DNA from 2 places in the Aminobacter sp. BA135 genome. Region 1 is predicted to be linked to the other one. Evidence: riboswitches for the same ligand, from Rfam matches in the RefSeq annotation. Region 1 holds a riboswitch; the other holds the start of a gene.

Region 1 (10,355 bases):
TCGTCCATCGAGTTGTCGATGACTTCGGCAAAGAGATGGTGCAGCGCCTTTTCGTCGGTGCCGCCGATATACATGCCGGGGCGACGGCGGACGGGCTCCAGGCCTTCGAGAACTTCGATGTCGGCAGCACTGTAGCTGTCGCTGGCGTCCTTTGCCGGAGCAGGGCGCTTCGCTGCAGCGGCCGCAGCGACCAGCGGGTCGACCGGACGGGAAACGGGGCGTGCAGGCTGATTGCCGAGATTGCCGAAAAGGTCGCTGTTGTCGTCCATGCTCAATAGGGTTTTTCCGCGCTGCGAATCACTTGTCGAGTTTGCCAGTTTTGCCGGTCCGGCAACAGTTCCTGATCTGTTCGTCCCCCGCCCGTTCGATATGCCCGAATTGGCAGGGCCGGCGCAACCTTTCGTAAACGCTAACCGAAGTCGCAGCAGTTGAACGACGGTGACAGCGCCTGTCTTAGGTTGCGGCTTACCCGGAATGTCCAATAACTGCTGCCCGAACATTCGGACATCAGGAAGGCCGCGCCCCCGTGCTTGACTTCGGTTCCTTGTTGCTCGCCACGGCCCTTTCGGGGGCGTGCCTGAGCGGAACGCTCGTCGCGATCTGGCTGACGGCGCGTCAGTCCCGTTTCGTGCTTACGATGGCGGTGGGGATACTACTTCTCGTCACCCATGTCATCGCCTTTTGGCTCTACGGCCAATATGCCTCGCCATGGCTTGGGCAGGGCATGCTGGCGCTGCTCGTCGCCGGCTTCTTCGTCGTCTTCACCTCCGCCGACCAGTATATCGAGCGTGGCTGGTCGAAACCGGCAGCTCTGCCGGTGGCCGGCATCATCGCCCTGACGGTCGCAGTCACCGCCGCTGGCTTCGACGGCATCGGCTTCGTCATCGCCTATTCGGCCGTGACAGGCATCCTTGTCATGACTGCGACCGCGTTCTGGACGTGCAAGGACGTCGATCGCCGCGTGCTGGCCCCGGTCTCGCTGCTCACCGGCAGCAGCGCCGTCTCCTTTGCACTCTGCGCTTTCGTCATCGTCCAGCACAAGCAGTGGGTGCTGGGCGGTGTGCCGAAAAACTGGGCCGAGGACGTCAACACGGTCGTTGTCGTTGCCTGCATGACCGCGCTCGGCGCGCTTACCATCTCCTTCCATCATCTGCGCACGCAAAGCCGGCTGACCGAGGAAACGCTGACCGATCCGCTGACCGGCCTGATGAACCGGCGAGCTCTGAACTCGCTGCATGGCGACACCCGCTTCGGCCGGAGCATGGCTTTGGCCATGGTCGACCTCGACCACTTCAAGCGCACCAACGATATCTTCGGCCATGCCGTGGGTGACCGGGTGCTGCAACGGTTCGCGGACATCGTACGAAGGCAGTCCCGGGACGGTGTCGAGGTGTTCCGCCTCGGCGGCGAGGAGTTTGCCATCGTCATCGCGGGGAAGAGCGCGCTGGAGGTCTACGACATCCTGCGTAAGATCGGCGCGTCTTTTGGCGCCGAGGTTGTCGGCACCAAGCTCGGCCCGCTCAGGAGCACAGTCAGCGTCGGTGTCTGTTTTGGCGATGACGAGGCCAGAAGCCTGGAGCAGCAGCTTCTCGGCGCCGATGCAGCCCTCTACGCCGCCAAGCGCGCCGGCCGCAACCGCGTTGCAACGGCAGAGACTGCGGACAGCGGTACCTACCGCGAGCCCGAGCTTTTGTTCGCCTGACGGTTTTGGCGACCGGAAATGCGGCCTGCAAGCATTTGAATCAGAAGCATGAATCAAATCGGCGGCGCCCGTGAGGTGCGCCGCCGATGAAAGTGTTTGCTGGTCAGATTACTCGGCGGCGCCGAGATACTCGCTCAGCGGCGGGCAGGCGCAGACCAGGTTGCGGTCGCCGGCGACGTTGTCGATACGCGACACCGGCGGCCAGTACTTGGCGACAGTGTCGGGATCGCCGCCGGGATAGGCCGCTTCGAGGCGCGAGTAGGGATGCTTCCACTCGCCGGCCAGCGTTTCGGTCGCCGTGTGGGGCGCATTGACCAGCGGATTGTCATCCCTAGGCCACTCGCCCTTTTCGACTTTCGCTGCTTCGCTGGCGATCGCAATCATCGCATCGCAGAAACGGTCGATCTCGTGCTTCGGCTCGGACTCGGTCGGCTCGACCATCAGCGTGCCGGCAACCGGCCACGACATGGTCGGTGCATGGAAGCCGTAGTCGATCAGCCGCTTGGCAATGTCTTCGACCGATATGCCGGCCCGCTCCTTGAGCACGCGGGTGTCGAGGATGCACTCATGCGCCACGCGGCCGTTCTTGCCCTTGAACAGCACTGGATAGTGCCCCTCGAGCTTGCTGACGATGTAGTTGGCATTGAGGATCGCCGTTTCCGTCGCGTGCTTGAGGCCCGAAGCGCCCATCATCCGGATGTACATCCAGGTGATCGGCAGGATCGAGGCGCTGCCGAAGGGGGCAGCCGACACCGCATGCGCGCTGCCGATTTCGACATGGCCGGGAAGGAACGGCGCCAGATGCGACTTGACGCCGATCGGGCCGATGCCGGGGCCGCCGCCGCCATGCGGAATGCAGAAGGTCTTGTGCAGGTTCATGTGGCAGACGTCGGCACCGATGTCGGCCGGCCGCGAAAGCGCGACCATCGCGTTCAGGTTGGCACCGTCGAAATAGACCTGGCCGCCATGGGCATGGACGATCTCACAGATGTCGCGTGCGCCTTCCTCGAACACGCCATGCGTCGACGGGTAGGTGAACATCAGCGCAGCCAGCTTGTCGGCGTGCTGCTCGGCCTTCACCTTGAGGTCGGTGACGTCGATGTCGCCGTCTTCGAGGCAGTGCACGACAACCACGTCCATGCCGGCCATCGCCGCACTGGCCGGGTTGGTGCCATGCGCCGAAGACGGGATCAGGCAGATGTTGCGCTGCGTCTCGCCACGCGAATGGTGATAGCGGCGGATCGCCAGAAGACCGGCATATTCACCCTGGCTGCCGGCATTCGGCTGCAGGCTGACGGCGTCGAAGCCGGTGATTTCGCACAGCCATGCTTCGAGGTCGTCGGTCATCGCGCGATAACCGAGCGAATGGCTGGTCGGCGCGAACGGATGCAGGTTGGCGACCGACGGCCAGCTGACCGGCATCATCTCGGCGGCGGCATTGAGCTTCATCGTGCAGGAGCCGAGCGGGATCATGGCGCGGTCGAGCGCCAGGTCCTTGTCGGCCAGCCTGCGCAGGAAGCGCATCATGTCGGTTTCCGATCGGTTCTGGTGGAACACCGGCTGGGTCAGGAACTCCTTGCCGCGCGGCTGGCCCGGCAGCGAACGCTTGGCTTCGGCCACGACCTTTGCGCCAAACAGGGCAGCGATCGCTTCGAGATCGGCAGCTGTCGAGGTCTCGTCGAAGGCGACCGAGACATGGTCGGCGTCGATGACACGCAGCAGGCGGCCGGTCTTCTCGGCCTCGGCGGCAATAGCCTCGACCTTGCCCTTGGCCTCGATGGTGACAGTGTCGAAACGTTTGTCGCCAAGCACCGGCAGGCCGGCGGCTTTCAGGCTCTCGGCAAGACGGCTGGCCAGCGCGTGGACCCGCTCGGCGATCGCCTGCAGGCCGACCGAGCCGTGCCAGATGGCATAAGATGCCGCCATGTTGGCGAGCAGAGCCTGTGCGGTGCAGATGTTCGACGTCGCCTTGTCGCGGCGGATGTGCTGTTCGCGGGTCTGCAGTGCAAGGCGGTAACCGGGGCGCCCCTTGCTGTCGACCGACTGGCCAACGAGGCGGCCCGGCATCAGGCGGGTCAGCTTGTCGGAGACGGCGCAGTAAGCTGCGTGCGGACCGCCAAAGCCCATCGGCACGCCAAAGCGCTGCATCGACCCTGCGGCGATGTCTGCGCCAAGGCTGGCAGGCGTATCGGTGACGGTCAGGCTGAGCGGATCCGAGACGAAGATGACGATGGCGCCGACGGCCTTGGCCTTCTCGATCGCCGCCTTGTGGTCGCCGTAGACGCCGTTGGTGTCGGGCCAGGAAACGATCAGCGCTGCTGTGTTGTCGTCGATGGTCTCGCCGTCGATCTCGGTGCCCAGCGGCTCGGCGCGGGTACGAACGACGTCGAGGACCTGCGGATGCGCTGCACCGGCAATGGCGACGCGGCTGCGCTTGTCGCGGTGATGGCGCAGCGCGATGCCGACAGCTTCGGCAACGGCGGTTGCTTCGTCGAGCAGCGAGGCGGAGGCGACCGGCAGGCCGGTCAGTTCGGCGACCAGCGTCTGGAAGTGGAACAGGAGCTCCAGGCGGCCCTGGCTGATTTCGGCCTGGTAAGGCGTGTAGGCGGTGTACCAGGCCGGGTTCTCGAACAGGTTGCGCTGGATGACCGGAGGCACGTTGACGCCGTGATAGCCGGCACCAATGAAGCTCTTCAGCACCTTGTTGCGGCCCATCTTCTCGCCGAGCTCGGCAAGCGCTTCATGTTCGCTCGCTGGCGCCGGCAGGTTGAGCGCGCGGTCGAGCCGGATCGACTTCGGCACGGCCTGCGAAATCAGCGTTTCCACGGAGGGTACGCCGATGGCGGTGAGCATGGCGCGGGTTTGTTTTGGGCCGGGCCCGATGTGGCGGGCCGAAAAGGGATAGGGTGCGGTGGTCATCTCAGGCGATCCTGTCAACCGATATGGGCTTTGTAGCCCGCTTCATCCATCAGGCCGTCGAGCTGGCCCGCATTGGCGATCTTCATCTTCCACAGCCAGCCGTCGCCTGATGCAGCCGAATTGACGAGCGCCGGGTCGGACGAGAGCGTTGCATTGGCTTCGGTGATATCGCCGTCGATCGGCGCATAGACGTCCGATGCGGCCTTGACCGACTCGACGACCACGGCGACGTCGCCCTTGGCGAGCTTGCGGCCGGCTTCCGGCAGGTCGACGAAGACCAGGTCGCCAAGCTGTTCCTGGGCGTAGTCGGTAATGCCGACGGTAGCGATGTCGCCTTCAACGCGGATCCACTCGTGGTCTTCGGTGAAATAGGTCTTGGTCATGGAAATTATCCTTTGCGGTAGCGATGCTGCGTGAAGGGAAGAGAATGAACGTCGATGGGCACCTTGGTGCCGCGGACGTCGGCGAAGACACGGGTGCCGGCCTTGGCCAGCGACGCGGAGACATAGCCCATGGCGACCGGGAAGCCGGCCGACGGGCCAAAGCCGCCCGAGGTGACGCGGCCGATCAGCTTGCCGTCGGCATCGAACAGCTCGGCGCCGGAGCGCACCGGCTGGCGGCCTTCAGGCTTCAGGCCGACGCGCTTTTCCTTGGCGCCGTCGGCGAGGATCGCGGCAAGTGCCGCGCGGCCGACAAAGCCGCCGTCTGCGCGCAGGTCCTTGGGGATCGCCCACATCAGGCCGGCACTTGCAGGGTCGTTGTCGGGGGTGATGTCGTTGCCATGCAGGCAGAGCCCGGCTTCGAGGCGCAGGCTGTCGCGTGCGGCAAGGCCGATCCACATGGCGCGCTCGTCGGCCAGGAGCTTGGCAAGCAATTCGCGCGCGTCTGCCTCCGGCAGGCCGATCTCGAAACCATCCTCGCCGGTATAGCCGGAGCGGCTCATGAACCAGTTGGCGCGCGGCTCGAAGCCCTGCATGAAGAACAGCGCGTCGGTGGCAATGCCGGCCTTGGCGAGCACTGTGGCCGCCTCGGGGCCCTGGATCGCGATGAAGACGCGGTCGAGCGGCTCGATCGTGGCGTCGAAGTCCTTGGCCAGCGCACGCAGATGCGCTTCGTCGGTCGCTGCGTTGCCGGCGTTGGCCACCACCATGAAACGCTCGTCGCCGAGACGGGTGATGATCAGGTCGTCGATGATGCCGGCGGTCTCGGTCAGGAAGAAGGTGTATTTCGACTGCCTGGTCTCAAGCGCGCGCGCATCGAGCGGGCAGGCGCGGTTGATGAGGTCGGCGGCCCCCGTGCCGGTGACCAGGAACAGCTTCATGTGGGAGATGTCGAACAGGCCGACATGCTCGCGGGTGTGAAGGTGTTCCTTCATCACGCCCGCAGGATAGGTCAGCGGCATGTTCCAGCCGGCAAAGGCGCCGAAGCGCGCACCGGCGCCTGCATGCAGATCTGCAAGGGGGAGTTGGTTGGTGGCTTCGCCTGTCATGTCTTCTCCAGAGTCGCACGTGTCCAGCCGCTTGTGGCAGCCATTCCGTGCCCCTCTGTCTGAAGCCTGAGAGACTCGCGCTCCGGAACTCTGTCGGCAGCGCTTACACCTTCGGCGCGGGATTAAGGTCCCGACTTTCCAGAGTGTCCTTCCTGTTTACGGTTCTTTTGCCTGAGAGATTTCGGGCGATTTCCCCTTCGGCGTCAGCTTTCGCTGCTCTCTCCCGCAAACAGGTGGAGCCCGCAAAGGCTCCAGACGAGTCGTCAATATCCCACCGACGACACTTTGTCACCTGTCCGCGCAGTGCTTATTCACCGGATGGATAGTCCCGACCAATACTTCCGGGTGGTCCGGGTAAGGTCCCGGCACTTTCCAGCTTGCGCAGGTCGCGCTCGAGCTGGCCAATCAGGTTGCCGGACTGGCGGTGCAGTCGTCGCAGCCGTTCCATCTGCAACGAAACCGAGGCGGCGGACAGGTCGTCTTCGCGCGGCGCAGGACCGATGCCGTGGAGGATCCAGGAAATGCTGGTGCCGAGCAGGCCGGCCAGCTTGGCGATGCGATGGGCCCCGGGCTGCGAGCGGTCGCGCTCCCAGGCGTTGACGGTGGAGATCTTGACCCCGAGCCTCCAGGCTAGGTCGCCGGCACTGAGGCCGATGGCTTCGCGCGCTCGCGACAGGCGTCCGCCAATGGTGTCGAGATCGGGTGTCTGCTCATAGATGTTCGTGGTGTCGGACACCAGAAGGGCCTCCTGTCGTGTGTTGGATTTGGGCCGCCGAATGTCTGGGCGGCATGCCGCGAGCATCGGCCAGCGAGCCCGGATGCGCAACCGCAAGATACGAAAAATCGGCCAAGCTATTGAATAAGCGTGACTATAAATGGCGCTTGCGATTGTCCGTCAGATGCCGCCGTACCAGTCGTAGCCACGGTCTTCCCAATAGCCGCCCTTACCAAGGCCCATGGCGCCGAAGCCGTCGACCAGCTCGATCTTGTGGATGTATTTCGGCATCTTGTAGCCGAGCTGTCGTTCGACACGCACCCTAAGCGGCGCGCCGTTTTCGACCGGCAGCGGCATGCCGTTCATGCCATAGGCGAGGATTGTCTGCGGGTGCCGCGCGTCGACCAGATCGATCGAGCCGTAATATTTGACTTCGCCCGAGAGGCTTCGTTCGATGGTGTCGAGGCAGTGAAAGACGACGTAGCGGGCATTGGGCTTGACGGCGGCGGCATCGAGTACGAGCGCCATCGGCACGCCTATCCATTTGGCAATGCAGCTCCAGCCCTCGACGCAGTCATGCCTGGTGATCTGGGTACGCGAGGGCATGTTCATCAGTTGCTGGCGCGTAAGCGATAGCGGCTTTTCGACCAGGCCCGTCACCTCCAGCCGCCAGTCGGCGAAGTCGCCCGACTGAAGGGATTTGTAGACACTGTCGTCGGGTGCAGTGATGCCATTGGGGCGTTGCGGCTGCCGAATATCGGCCTCGGTGAACTCCTGGGCCAGCGACTCGCGGCCGGCGAGCAGCCGCTGGACGCGGTATGTCAGGTCGTTGGCACCTTCGAGGACATTGCGCACGCCGTTGTCGCGATCGGCGAGAAAATCGAAGGCGTCGCAACCGGAGAGTGCAAGCGTCGATGCACCGAGCGTAGCTGTTGTGAGGAAGCGCCGGCGGTTGAGCTGGAACTTGGGCATCTCAGGCGCTCCCTTCGCGACGGTCGCCTTGCGGTGGGTCGGTGCGATACCAGCCGGTGATGATCGAGCGCAGTTCGTTGATCGGTCCCGCCGCCAGGATCATCAGCATGTGGACAACGAAGAAGCCGACGAGCAGCGCCATGGTGACGAAATGGATAGTGCGCGCGGTCTGGCGTCCGCCCAACAGGTCGGCCAAGAACGGCACGGCCGCGTTCATGCTCGGCGACATGGCAAGCCCGGTGACGATCATCAGCGGCAGAAGCACGAACAGCACGCCACCATAGGCCAGCTTCTGCAGCGTGTTGTAATCGCGGCTATGGTGGAACCTCAGCCTGACGTGATCGGTGATGTCCTTGGGCAAGTTGCGCAGATCCTTGACGCTTGGCGCAAGATCGCGATGCAGGTGGCCGTTGAGGGCGCTGGCGACGAGCCAGACGAGCAACGTGCCTGAGAGCACCCAGGCGAAGAAGAAATGCACGACGCGGCCGGTGGCGAGATCCTGACCGGACGGAATCGTCGCCCATGCCGGAAACGCGCGCCCGTTTGGATTGGCGGCTGATCCCGACAGGCCAAGCACACCCGTCGTGTTGAATCTGTTCCCCAGGATCGTCGTGTAACCGACTGGTCCCGTTGGGCTATTTTCAGCGCCGATGACCAGCACGTCGTTGCTGAAAGCAAAGCCTGACTGCTTGCCGATGTAGAGAGCCGGATGGGCGTTGAAGATTTGCAGACCACTCAGCAGCAGGAAAAACAGCGACACTGCCCAGATCCAATGGGTGAGGCGTGTCCAGCGTGTCTGCCGGTAGACGAGCTCGCCGCGGGTGCCTGACGCTTTCGCGTCATTCGCCTGCTGCAGCATGTGCGTCTGGCTTTCCATAGCACCCGATCTCCCGTGGCATCGGCGATTGCGGGGGCGTCATTTTACGCCCTTTCGCAGATGATTACGCTCTGGCGTCGGGAATTGTTTCGCTGCGGCGGTGACTTTGGCGTGAAATCAGCTTGCGAGTGAGACCACCAGGTTGACGGCCGCGGCGACGATGATGGTGTTGAAGAAGAACGACAGGACCGAGTGGATAAGCGCTGCCTGGCGCATGTGCGTCGACGAAATGTTGGTGTCGGCGGTCTGCGCCGTCATGCCGATGACCACGGCGAAGTAGAGAAAATCCCAGCCACAGGGGCGTTCTGTGCCGGGAAAGATCAGGCCGCCGACCGGCTTGCGGCTGCGTGTCGACGCGGCATCGCCCTTGGTGTCACCTTTCCAGTAGAGGCGGGCGTAGTGCAGGGCCGCCATGGCGTGGATGGTCAGCCAGCCGAGCGGCAGCGACAGCAGCGAAAACGCCAGCCAGGAGGGATGCGGTACCTGCTTGGCATTCATCAGCACGAACAGCGAGCCGACGGCGACCACGACGATACCGATGGTCACCAAGAAGATGATCCAGATCGGCTCGTCGGCCTGCTGGGCGCGCCGGCTGAGGAAGTCCGCCGTCAGTCGCGGCATTTCACGCAGGACAAGCAGTATGTAAGTAGCGAAAAACGCATTGGCGGCGATGCTGTAGCTGAGCGGATGCTGGAGCAGCATTGCCACGGCGAGCGCCGCCACCCCGATGCCGGCGCTTGCCAGAAAAATGAAATGACGGCCGAACGGCTTCATTGTGCCTGCACCGACTTCACCGCCCTTCGCGCCATCTGGTCGAGCGCGCCGAGAAAGCGCGAGCGGTCCTGGGCGGAGAAGGAGGCATTGTAGCCCTTGCTTTCACCGGTTTCGCGCAGGTGCTGTTTCAGATCGCGCATGGCGACCGCCATGCCGATGGTCTCCGGCGTGAACGGCTTGCCGGTCGGGCCGAGCACATGGGCGCCAAGCGCCACGGTGCGCGCGGCAAGCGGAATATCTGCTGTGATGACGATGTCATTGGCGCGCGCGTTATCCACGATCCAGTCGTCGGCGGCATCGGCACCCTTTGAGACCACGACGTTGCGGATCATCGGATCGCGCGACGGGCGCAGGCCGCCGTTTGACACGAAGGTCACGACGAGATCCAACCGTTCGGCGACCTTCACCACCTCGTCCTTCACCGGGCAGGCATCAGCGTCGACATAGATGATGGGGGCATTTTCGGTCATTTCAGGCGCTGTTCCGGGAGAGGATATCTTTGGTTATGGTCTGGCACGTCGAACGGAGGCAGACCATGGCACATCTGATCAATCGCGAACAATGGGCCGAAAAACCCGATGCCTGGCACGGCGAGTTCCAGGGCGGCGCCTTCGGGGTGGATGTCTCTGTGGTGTTCTTCTCGTCCGACAAGGTCGGTGGCGGACCAAAGCTTCACACGCATCCTTATCCGGAGGTGTTCATCGTCCGTGTCGGCCGGGCGTTGTTCACCGTCGGCGACGAGACGATCGAAGCGGAGGCCGGGCAGATCCTGGTGGCGCCGGCCAACACGCCGCACAAATTCGCCAATCTCGGGCCTGGACGGCTGGAGACGACCGACCTGCATGTCGCCGGTGCTTTCGACACGACCTGGCTGGAGTAAGCCCCGTCAGGCGCCTGCGCGCGGGAC
Region 2 (10,355 bases), on a different replicon from region 1:
CGCTACGGTTGCGGCGCCGGCCAAATGCTTGAAATGCTTAAAGTGTATCATCGTTACCCTCTTGTTTTGTTAGCCACCGGTTATTCCGGGAACTTGCCGGCTTTGATGCCGGTCTTGGTTCTGGACATAGGGTTAAATGGAACCTTTGAATTGCCTTATATCCAGATTGGAAGTTGAATGACTCCAGATTGAACCTGCGTGGGACCATGGCACAGGCGACAGTTTCGGAGACGATCTTCTTTCTCGACCGGGCGAGCCGCATCGGCCTGCAGGCGCAGATCCGCGAAACTGTGGTCTCGGCGGTGCTGTCTGGCCGGCTGCAGCCTGGCGCTCAGCTGCCCTCGACCCGCAAGCTTGCGGAATATCTGAACATTTCGCGCATCACGGTGACGCTTGCCTATCAGGAACTGGCGTCTCAGGGTTATGTCGAAACCGCCAGCCGAAGCTCCTATCGTGTTGCCGGCAACCCGCCGACGACCGTGCTCGAAGCGGCAGTGTCCGGCGTCGGCGCTGACGAAATCGACTGGTCGACGAAACTGCGGTCGAGTTTCATCGTTGCCAAGCAGATGCGCAAGCCGCTCGACTGGCGCCGCTATCCTTATCCGTTCCTCTACGGCCAGATGGATCCGTCGCTGTTCGATCTCGGCGCCTGGCGCGACTGTGCCCGGCGTGCGCTGGCGCGCGAGGATTTTGAACTGATGGCCGGCGACTTTGCTGCCGCTGATGACGTGCAGCTGGTCAACTACATCTGCTCCAGGACGCTGCCCAGTCGCGGCATTCGCGCCACGCCCGATGAAATCCTCGTCACGGTGGGAGCGCAGAATGCACTGTGGATCGTCACCCAGCTGCTGCTGCGGCAGGGCGCGCACGCCGTGTGCGAAAACCCCTGCCACCCTGACATGAGTGCGTCACTGAAGCTGAGCGGTGCCGATGTCACCGCCATCGACGTCGACAAGGAAGGCCTGCCGCCCGAGGTCCTGCCTGCCAAGGTCGATGCGGTCTTCGTCACGCCGAGCCACCATTCGCCGACCGGCGCCACCATGCCCGTCGAGCGCCGCGCAGCACTTCTGGCAGCTGCCGCCAGCAGAGACTTCATCATCGTCGAGGACGATTACGAGTTCGAGATGAGCTTTCTCGCGCCGCCGTCTCCGGCGCTGAAGTCCTTCGATCGCAGCGGCCGGGTGTTCTACATCGGCAGCTTTTCCAAATCGCTTTTCCCGGGCCTGCGGCTGGGCTATCTCGTGGCGCCGGCGCCGGTCATCCGTGAGGCGCGAGCGTTGCGTGCCCTGATGCTGCGTCATCCACCCGGCCATCTCCAGCGCACCGCGGCCTACTTCCTCGCGCTCGGCCACCACGATGCGGTGCTGCACCGTATGCGTGGCGAATACCACAAGCGCCACATCGTCATGGCCGAAGCGCTGAAGCGCGAAGGCTTCACCATCGCCGGATCGTCAGCCTTTGGCGGCACGTCGTTCTGGGTCGAGGGGCCCGATGGGCTGGATGCCGACCTTTTGATGAACGAACTCAAGCAGGACGGCGTGCTGATTGAATCCGGCTCGCCGTTCTTCCCCGATGCGGACGGGCCGTGCCGCTTCTTCCGCATGGGGTATTCGTCGATCCCGCGCGACAATATCGCCGAGGGTGTTGTCCGTGTGCGGGCAAGGATGAATCGGCTGCTGGCACAGGCTTAGATCGGGACCTGCCGCTCTATTCGACCACTTCGTAGACGTGGCGCTCAAAGCGCTCGAGCAGCGTGTGCATCCGCTTGCGTGCGGCTTCGAAGTCGGGCGATGCTGCACGTGCAGCCCGGTCGGCGTCATAAGCTTCCCTTGAGGCGAAGCTGCATTCCCAGCGTATGTCAGGTCCGTTTCCTTCCGTCCGCACGAGGATGCGCCCAGGATCCAGGTCGAGCTGGCGCCTGATCTCTGTCGCCTTGCGGCGCTGCTTCAGAACCTCATCGGCCTGATCCTCTTTGGCGAAATAATTGGTCGCTTCGACAATCATCTTTTCCTCCGCTGCCTTCTTACCATGCATCACGGCCGTTTCGGTCGGCTATGAAAAATCGATCCCGGGATCGCTTGACATCCAAAAATATGATCATAAAGTGTGATCACACTAGATGATCGCATCGTACAGAGATGCCTCTGCGGTGACAAGGAAAAGGTAGAGACCGGTGCCCACGATCAAGTCCATCGAAACGCTCATTGTTCAACTGCCGACGCGGCGCGAGCACAAATGGGCCGGCCTGACCGAGGTCATCGGCCGCTATGTTATGGTCAAGATGACCGACAGCGACGGCCGGGTCGGCTGGGGCGAGGCGCCGGCGCTGAAGGACTGGGGCGGTGAGTTCGGCCGCTACTTCGGCGAGTCCGCCATGATCACCCGCAGCGTCATCGAGACCTACCTGGCGCCTGCCGTCATCGGTCTCGAACTCGGCAATTTTGCCGAGCTTCATGCCCGCATGGATGCCATCATCCGCGGCTATCCCTATTCCAAGGCGGCGGTCGAATTCGCGGCCTATGACCTCGCCGGCCGCTGGCTGAACGTTCCCGTTCATACGTTGCTCGGCGGCAAGGCGCGCGACAAGATCGCCATCACCCATTCGATCGGCCTGATCTCGATCGAAGAGGCGAAGGTCGAGGCAGCCAAGCTTGCTGCCGAAGGCATCAGGACGATCAAGGTCAAGATCGGCGTCGACCCGGCGCGCGACGTCAAGATGGTCGCGGCGGTCCGCGACGCCGCAGGCGAGGCGATGGAAATCTGCGTCGACGCCAATGAGGGCTACAAGACGCCTGGCGAGGCGGTGCAGACCGTGCGCCAGATGGAAAAGTACCGGCTCAAATATGTCGAGCAGCCGGTGATGGGCATCGAGCGCATCGCCGAAGTCGGCCGCCGCATCGATGCGCCCGTCATGGCCGACGAGTCGGCATGGAATGCCCATGACGCCATCCAGATCATACAGAATGGCGGTATCCAGATCGTCTCGATCTACACCACCAAGGCCGGTGGCTTGTACAAGGCGATGGAAGTCGGCGCGGTCTGCCGCGCCGCCGGCATCATCTGCAATGTCAACGGCTCGATCGAAACAGGCATCGGCAACCTCGCCAACGTCCAGGTCGCGGCTGCCTCGCCGGCGGCGACGCTGTCCTGCGTCATCCCGATCTCGACGCCGGCCGAGGCGCAGCACGGTCAGGTCGGCGGCATCTATTACAAGGACGACCTTTTGGTCGAGCCGATGCAGGTCGTCGACGGTGCGGTCGTCGTGCCGTCGGGGCCGGGCATGGGCATCGATGTCGACCTTGCCAAGGTCGAGAAATACCGCGTGCGCGACTGAGCGCCGGTCAAGAAACTCAAGGAGAGGAACCAAATCATGCGGGCAGAAATCGTAGCCAAGCAGGTGAGGGCAATGGCCGAGCATGGGCTCGACGCCATCATCTGCTCGTCGCCCGAGAACTTCGCCTATACCACAGGCTTCGTCGTGCCGTCGCAGCCGCTGATCCGTCACCGCCATGCGATGACGATTGTTACGGCCGATGGCCGCACTGCGATCTTCGGCGTCGACATGGAAGCATCGACGATCAAGCGCCGTTTGCCCGACATGCCGGCCCGTATCTGGGCCGAATTCTCCGACGATCCGATGCTGGTGCTGGCAGACCAGCTCGCCGGCCTCGGTCTTGGCAAGGCGCGCATCGGCCTCGAGATGGACTATCTGCCGGCCGGCGATTTCGCCCGGCTGATCGCGGCGATGCCCGGCGCGCGGTTCGAGCATGCCGAGCCGATCCTGGCGCGGCTGCGTCAGATCAAGACGGCTGAAGAGGTCGCATTGCTCAGCAAGCTCTCTCGGATCGCCGACCAGGCGATCACCGACACGCTCGCCGTGGTCGATGCCGGCGACTCCGAGATGGACATTGCCGGTCATTTGACCCGCAACGTCTATTCGCTTGGCGCCGAACACTTCAAGCTGCTGATCGTCGCTACCGGCGAGCGCTCGGTGCTGCCCAATGTCGGCCCGTCCGACCGCATCCTCAAGCGTGGCGATGTCTGCCGTGTCGAGATTTTCTCGGTCATCAACGGCTACCAGGCCGGCGTCTGCCGCACGGCCATCGTCGGCGAGGCGCCGCCCATGGCCGACAAGATCTGGGCTCACCTGGTCGAGTGCAAGTATGAGATCATGGAGAAGGTGAAGCCCGGTGCGAGCTGTCGCGAGATCTACGACGCCTTCATCGCCAAGCTCGCCAAGCTCAACCTGCCGCCGATCTCGTTCGTTGGCCACGGCATTGGCCTGCACCTGCACGAAGACCCCTATCTCGGCCTGACGCCGGTGCTCGGCAAGCCGGGCAGCGATGCGCCGCTGGAAGAGAACATGGTGCTTGGTTTCGAGCCGCTCTGCTACGACACCGGCTATGGCTACGGCATGCAGAACAAGGACATGCTTTTGGTGACGTCGAAGGGATCGGAGCTGTTGTCCGATTACGCTGACACCGACAAGCTGATCCTCTGCGGCACCGCCAAGCAGGGCGGCAAGGTCAAGGCGGTGGCCTAAGGGCTGCCGCTTGCGAAATGGCGGCCGGGGTGGTTGTTGGCCCGGTCGTCGCGTTCCGCTCGGAAGAGTGTGCGAATGCTCGGATATCGCCCGCCGTCACGGACCGGCGACGCGATCTGGAGGGTCCGTGGGTAAAGCATTGGGTGGAGCCGCATGCGTACGCTGATCGAAAATCTGAACTTCGCTTTCACCGTCGACAAGAACGACACGGTGCTGCGCAATGCGAGCGTGGTGGTCGAGAACGACCGTATCGCCGACATCGGAGCGGCCCACGATGTGGCATCGCGCCATAAGGGCAAGAGCTTCGACAAGGTCATCGACGGCACCATGCTGGGGATCTGCCCGGGCTTCGTCGACAGCCACGTGCATCTGTCCGAGACCCTTTCCCGCGCGGTCTTCCCCGATAATCTCAACACCCGCGCCTGGGTGTTCCACTGGGCCAAGCCGTTCTACGCTCACATAACGGAGGAAGACGAATATTGGGGCGCGCTGCTCGGCATCACCGAGATGCTGCGCTGCGGCACCACCTGCTTCCTCGACATGGGCTCGCAATACGATCCCGGCATCGTCATCCGCGCCATGGACAAGACCGGCATCCGCGGCATCACCGGCCGCCACGCCGCCGATAATCGCCCGTCGGAGCTGCCGCGCGGCTGGACCGAGGAAATGGCCGAGCATCACTTCTTCCCCGACGCGCAGACGGCGCTGAAGGTGCTCGAGGAAAACGTGCTGCGCTACAACAACACGCTCGACGGTCGTGCCCGCTGCTGGGTCAATATCGAGGGCAAGGAGCCCTGCAGCCTCGAACTGCATGTCGGAGCCGTGGCGCTGGCCGAAAAGCTGGGTGTCGGCACGACCTACCACCTGGCGACCTCGATCGAGGAGGCAAAGGTCTGTGAAAGCAAGTATGGCTGCTGGCCGATCACCCGCGTCGACAATGCCGGCGGTATCCGCAAGAACCTGGTCATCGCCCACGGCGCGGCCGTGTCGGACGAGGAGGTCAAGCTTCTGGCCGAGCGCGGCGCCAGCGTCGCCTTCTGCCCATGCTCGTCGTTCAAGCTCGGCAAGGGTGCGACATCGATCGGCAAATACCCCGAGATGGTCAGGGCCGGCGTCAAGGTCGGCCTCGGCACCGACGGTGTCTCGGCCGCCGGCAACATGAACCTGATGCGCCAGATGCTTGTCGTCGCCGGCATGTTCAAGGACGCACGGCTGAAGCCTGACATTTTCACCGCCCGCGATGCGCTGCGCGCGGCCACCATTGAGGGCGCGCGCGCCCTGATGTGGGACGACGAGATCGGCTCGCTGGAGATCGGCAAGAAGGCCGACTTCATCCTGTTCGATCTCGACCATGTCGAGTGGACGCCGTTCTACGATCCGCTGCAGGCGTTGGTGTTCTCGGCCTCGACGGCCTCGATCACTCAGACCTGGGTCGACGGCAAGGCGGTCTATGCCGACGGCAAGGTGCAGGGTGTCGACGAAGCGGGCATCCGCCGCAAGGCGCGCGAACTGGCGGCTGCCGCCGTGGTGCGCGCTGGCCTGCACGAGGAGGACGTCGAGACGACCACGACGCTGTACGACGAAGGCAACTGAGGGTTGGAACTTGCCGCGTCTCGCGTTGCGGAAGGGTGCGGCACCAGCTATGAAGACATACGTTCAAGAGGCTGCATGGGAGAGATCGGCCGCTGCGAGATGACACCGGCCGACGCCGACGGAGCAACCCCCCAGGAAACTCTCAGGCAAAAGTGACCATGCAGTTGAACGATCTGGAGAGAGGCGCCTCGAGCGTCCACCGAAGGGGAAAGCCGCACCGGCAAGGCCGACGCGGTTAAGCTCTCAGGTACAGCGACAGATTGGGGAAAACAGCGGGCTTCGGCCCGCACCCAACTTTGATCGCGGAGAGTGAAATGCCCCATATTGCCGTTATCGGCGCCGGTATCACCGGCGTTACCACTGCCTATGCCCTTCTGGAGCGCGGCTACACCGTCACTGTCGTCGACCGCCAGCGTTACGCCGCGATGGAAACGTCGTTCGCCAATGGCGGCCAGTTGTCGGCCAGCAACGCCGAGGTCTGGAACCACTGGTCGACCTTGCTCAAGGGCATCAAGTGGATGCTGCGCAGTGATGCGCCGCTGCTGATGAATCCCCGGCCTACCTGGCACAAATATGCCTGGCTGGCTGAGTTCGTCTCAAACATCGCAAATTACCGCGACAACACGGTGGAGACGACGCGGCTGGCGATTGCCGCGCGCAAGCACCTGTTTGCGATTGCCGAGCGCGAGAACATCGACTTCGACCATGTCCGTCGCGGCATCCTGCATTTCTACTGGGACAGACCGAGCTTCCAGCACGCGCTGAAGGTCAATGCGATGCTGGTCGAGGGCGGTCTCGACCGCCGGCCGGTGACGGCGGAGGAGGTGAAGTCGATCGAGCCGACGTTGAATGGCGATTTTCATGGCGGCTTCTACACGCCGTCGGACTCGACCGGCGACATCCACAAGTTCACCTTCGGCCTCGCCAAGGCCTGCGAGCGGCGCGGTGCGCGCTTCGTCTTCGACGCCAATGTCGACCGTATCGCCCGGGATGGCGTGTTCTGTATCGGCTATACGACGTCAGGTGCCGACGGCCAGCCCGACTACAGGGTCGTCGAGGCCGACGGGATCGTCATCTGTGCCGGTTCCGCCAGTCGCCATTTCGCAGCGATGCTCGGCGACCGGGTCAATGTCTACCCGGTCAAGGGTTATTCCATAACAGTGCATCTCGACGACGAGCGCAGCCAGGCTGCCGCGCCTTGGGTCAGCCTGCTCGACGACCGCGCCAAGATCGTCACCAGCCGCCTTGGCGCCGGACGCTTCCGGGTTGCCGGTACCGCCGAGTTCAACGGCATGAACCGCGACATCCGCGATGACCGCGTCAGGCCGCTGGTCGACTGGACTCGCATGCTGTTCCCCGATGTCGACACCAACAGGGTCGTGCCCTGGGCAGGTCTCAGGCCGATGATGCCCAACATGATGCCGAGGGTCGGCAAGGGCCGCCAGCTGGGCGTGTTCTACAACACCGGCCATGGTCATCTCGGCTGGACGCTGTCGGCCGCCACAGCCCAGATGGTCGCAGAGACCATTTCGGGCGAGTTCCGCCCCGACGCTGCACTTGCAGCCTGACCCGGGAGTTATGACGATGAACATGATGAACCGGATAAACGACAGCGTCTCCCTTCATGGCCTTTCTGTTGCGCGCGCGCTCCACGACTTCGTGGTCTCGGAGGCTCTGCCTGGGACGGGTGTCGATGCGGAGGCGTTCTGGGAGGGCTTTGCGTCGATCGTGCATGATCTCGCGCCGAAGAACCGGGCGCTTTTGGAAAAGCGCGACGACTTCCAGCTCAAGCTCGACGCCTGGTACCGCAAGCATGGCGCCCCGCACGACATGGCCGCCTACAAGGCGTTCCTGAGCGAGATAGGCTATCTGGTCCCCGAGGGGCCAGCCTTTGCTGTCACGACGGAGAATGTCGATCCCGAGATCGCCACCGTCGCCGGGCCGCAGCTTGTCGTGCCGGTGATGAATGCGCGTTATGCGCTGAACGCCGCCAACGCACGCTGGGGTTCGCTCTATGACGCGCTCTACGGCACCGATGCGATCCCGGATGCCGACGGCGCCGAGAAGGGCAAGGGCTACAATCCCAAGCGCGGCCAAAAGGTCATCGCCTGGGCCAAGGCCTTTTTGGACGCGTCCGCACCGCTGGCGTCGGGCAACTGGTCTGACGTGACTGCGCTTGCCGTCGAAGGCGGGCAGCTGAAGCTTGCCACCGCTGCCGGTTCGGTTGCGCTGGGTGATGCAAAACAGTTCGCCGGCTATCGCGGCGAGGCCAACAATCCCGATGCGGTCTTGCTGGTCAAGAACGGCCTGCATGTCGAGGTGGTGGTCAACCGCGACAGTGCGATCGGCAAGACCGATCCGGCCGGCATTTCGGACATGATCCTGGAGTCCGCTCTCACCACCATCCAGGACTGCGAGGATTCGGTCGCAGCAGTCGACGCCGAAGACAAGGTCGCCGTCTACCGCAACTGGCTCGGCCTGATGAAGGGCGATTTGTCCGAAAGCTTCGACAAGGGCGGCAAGCTTGTCACCCGCAAGCTCAACGCCGACCGTTCCTACACCGGCCCCGATGGCAGGACCGTCTCGCTGCCCGGCCGCTCGTTGATGCTGGTGCGCAATGTCGGTCACCTGATGACCAACCCGGCGATCCATGACCGCGACGGCCACGAGGTGCCCGAAGGCATCATGGATGCGGCAATCACCGCACTGATTGCCCTGCACGATGTCGGCGCCAATGGGCGTCGCATGAATTCCCGCGCCGGCTCGATGTATGTCGTCAAGCCGAAGATGCATGGTCCCGAAGAGGTGGCCTTTGCCGTCGAGATCTTCGACCGCGTCGAGCGCCTTGTCGGCATGCCGCGCAAGACCATCAAGATGGGCATCATGGACGAGGAGCGGCGCACCACGATCAATCTCAGGGAATGCATCCGTGCTGCCAAGGAACGCGTGGTGTTCATCAACACCGGCTTCCTCGACCGCACCGGCGACGAGATCCACAGCTCGATGGAAGCCGGCCCGATGGTGCGCAAGGGCGACATGAAGCAGGCGCCTTGGATCAATGCCTATGAGGCCTGGAACGTCGACACCGGTCTCGAATGCGGTCTCTCCGGCCATGCCCAGATCGGCAAGGGCATGTGGGCGATGCCCGACCTGATGGCAGCGATGCTGGAGCAGAAGATCGCCCACCCACGCGCCGGCGCCAACACCGCCTGGGTGCCGTCGCCGACGGCAGCGACGCTTCATGCCACCCACTACCACAAGGTCGACGTGCACGCCGTGCAAGACCAGCTGAAGAGCCGGCCCAAGGCGCGGCTCGACGACATCCTGTCGGTGCCTGTGGTCGTCCGTCCCAACTGGACGCCCGACGAGATCCAGCGCGAGCTCGACAACAACGCGCAGGGCATCCTGGGTTATGTCGTGCGCTGGATCGACCAGGGCGTCGGCTGTTCCAAGGTTCCCGACATCAACGATGTCGGGCTGATGGAAGATCGCGCCACCTTGCGCATCTCGTCGCAGCACATCGCCAACTGGCTACGCCATGACGTCTGCTCACACATCCAGGTGATGGATTCCTTGCAGCGCATGGCAGCGATCGTCGACCGGCAGAATGTCGGCGATCCGCTGTACAAGCCGATGGCGCCCGAGTTCGACCAGTCGACCGCCTTCCGCGCCGCCTGCGACCTCGTCTTCGAAGGCCGCGCCCAGCCCAATGGCTATACCGAACCGGTCCTCCACAAGCGCAGGCTCGAGCTCAAGGCGAAGCTGAGAGCAAGTACCACTAGTCAGCGGAGCTCAGGGCCGGCAGCTGTGCTCGACGTTGCGGCTATCTCCCCCTCAAGGGGGTGGTCAGCCTCGTAGACGGCAGTGCCCATTCTGTTCGGAAGAAGGGCGCGACACCGCTACCTCGGCGATTGGCCGCGGCGCCTATGCCGGCCATCTCCACCCTTGAGGGGGAGATGGCCGGCAGGCCAGAGGGGGTGCAAAAGCGCCCGGACTTCAGAATCTGCGGGCCAAGGTGATCGCTTGAGCCATTAGCCAGCGGCGCTGCACGCCCCCACGAATCCCAAAGGAGAAAGACATGACCGACCTGACACTCGCTGCCGCCAATACCATCATCGCGGCGGCCCTCGCCAAGGGCGCGGTCGCCAGGATGAAACCTTTGACGGTCGCCGTGCTTGATGCCGGCGGCCATCTCAAGGCATTTCAGAAGCAGGATGGG

The links. Region 1 has a riboswitch for glycine ahead of gcvT (glycine cleavage system aminomethyltransferase GcvT). Riboswitches for the same ligand answer to the same signal wherever they lie in the genome.
Region 2: linked by a shared signal. The riboswitch ahead of SLT36_RS28555 (D-amino acid dehydrogenase) and the one ahead of gcvT (glycine cleavage system aminomethyltransferase GcvT) in region 1 are both predicted to bind glycine.

The regions. Positions count from the first base shown of each region.
Region 1 covers NZ_CP139572.1:3,466,626-3,476,980, reverse strand. The annotation lists gene parE (DNA topoisomerase IV subunit B) at 1-269, opposite strand, end outside; gene SLT36_RS16890 (diguanylate cyclase) at 527-1,702, shown strand; gene gcvP (aminomethyl-transferring glycine dehydrogenase) at 1,811-4,621, opposite strand; gene gcvH (glycine cleavage system protein GcvH) at 4,636-5,004, opposite strand; gene gcvT (glycine cleavage system aminomethyltransferase GcvT) at 5,010-6,110, opposite strand; glycine riboswitch at 6,260-6,346, opposite strand; gene SLT36_RS16870 (helix-turn-helix domain-containing protein) at 6,418-6,846, opposite strand; gene SLT36_RS16865 (molybdopterin-binding protein) at 7,006-7,797, opposite strand; gene SLT36_RS16860 (cytochrome b/b6 domain-containing protein) at 7,799-8,656, opposite strand; gene SLT36_RS16855 (DUF1345 domain-containing protein) at 8,792-9,448, opposite strand; gene SLT36_RS16850 (YaiI/YqxD family protein) at 9,445-9,918, opposite strand; gene SLT36_RS16845 (cupin domain-containing protein) at 9,984-10,328, shown strand; gene SLT36_RS16840 (GNAT family N-acetyltransferase) at 10,335-10,355, opposite strand, start outside.
Region 2 covers NZ_CP139573.1:120,421-130,775, reverse strand. The annotation lists gene tauA (taurine ABC transporter substrate-binding protein) at 1-51, opposite strand, end outside; gene SLT36_RS28580 (PLP-dependent aminotransferase family protein) at 207-1,691, shown strand; gene SLT36_RS28575 (hypothetical protein) at 1,708-2,004, opposite strand; gene SLT36_RS28570 (mandelate racemase/muconate lactonizing enzyme family protein) at 2,174-3,334, shown strand; gene SLT36_RS28565 (M24 family metallopeptidase) at 3,371-4,543, shown strand; gene SLT36_RS28560 (amidohydrolase family protein) at 4,697-6,136, shown strand; glycine riboswitch at 6,203-6,305, shown strand; gene SLT36_RS28555 (D-amino acid dehydrogenase) at 6,451-7,704, shown strand; gene SLT36_RS28550 (malate synthase G) at 7,715-9,994, shown strand; gene SLT36_RS28545 (GlcG/HbpS family heme-binding protein) at 10,215-10,355, shown strand, end outside.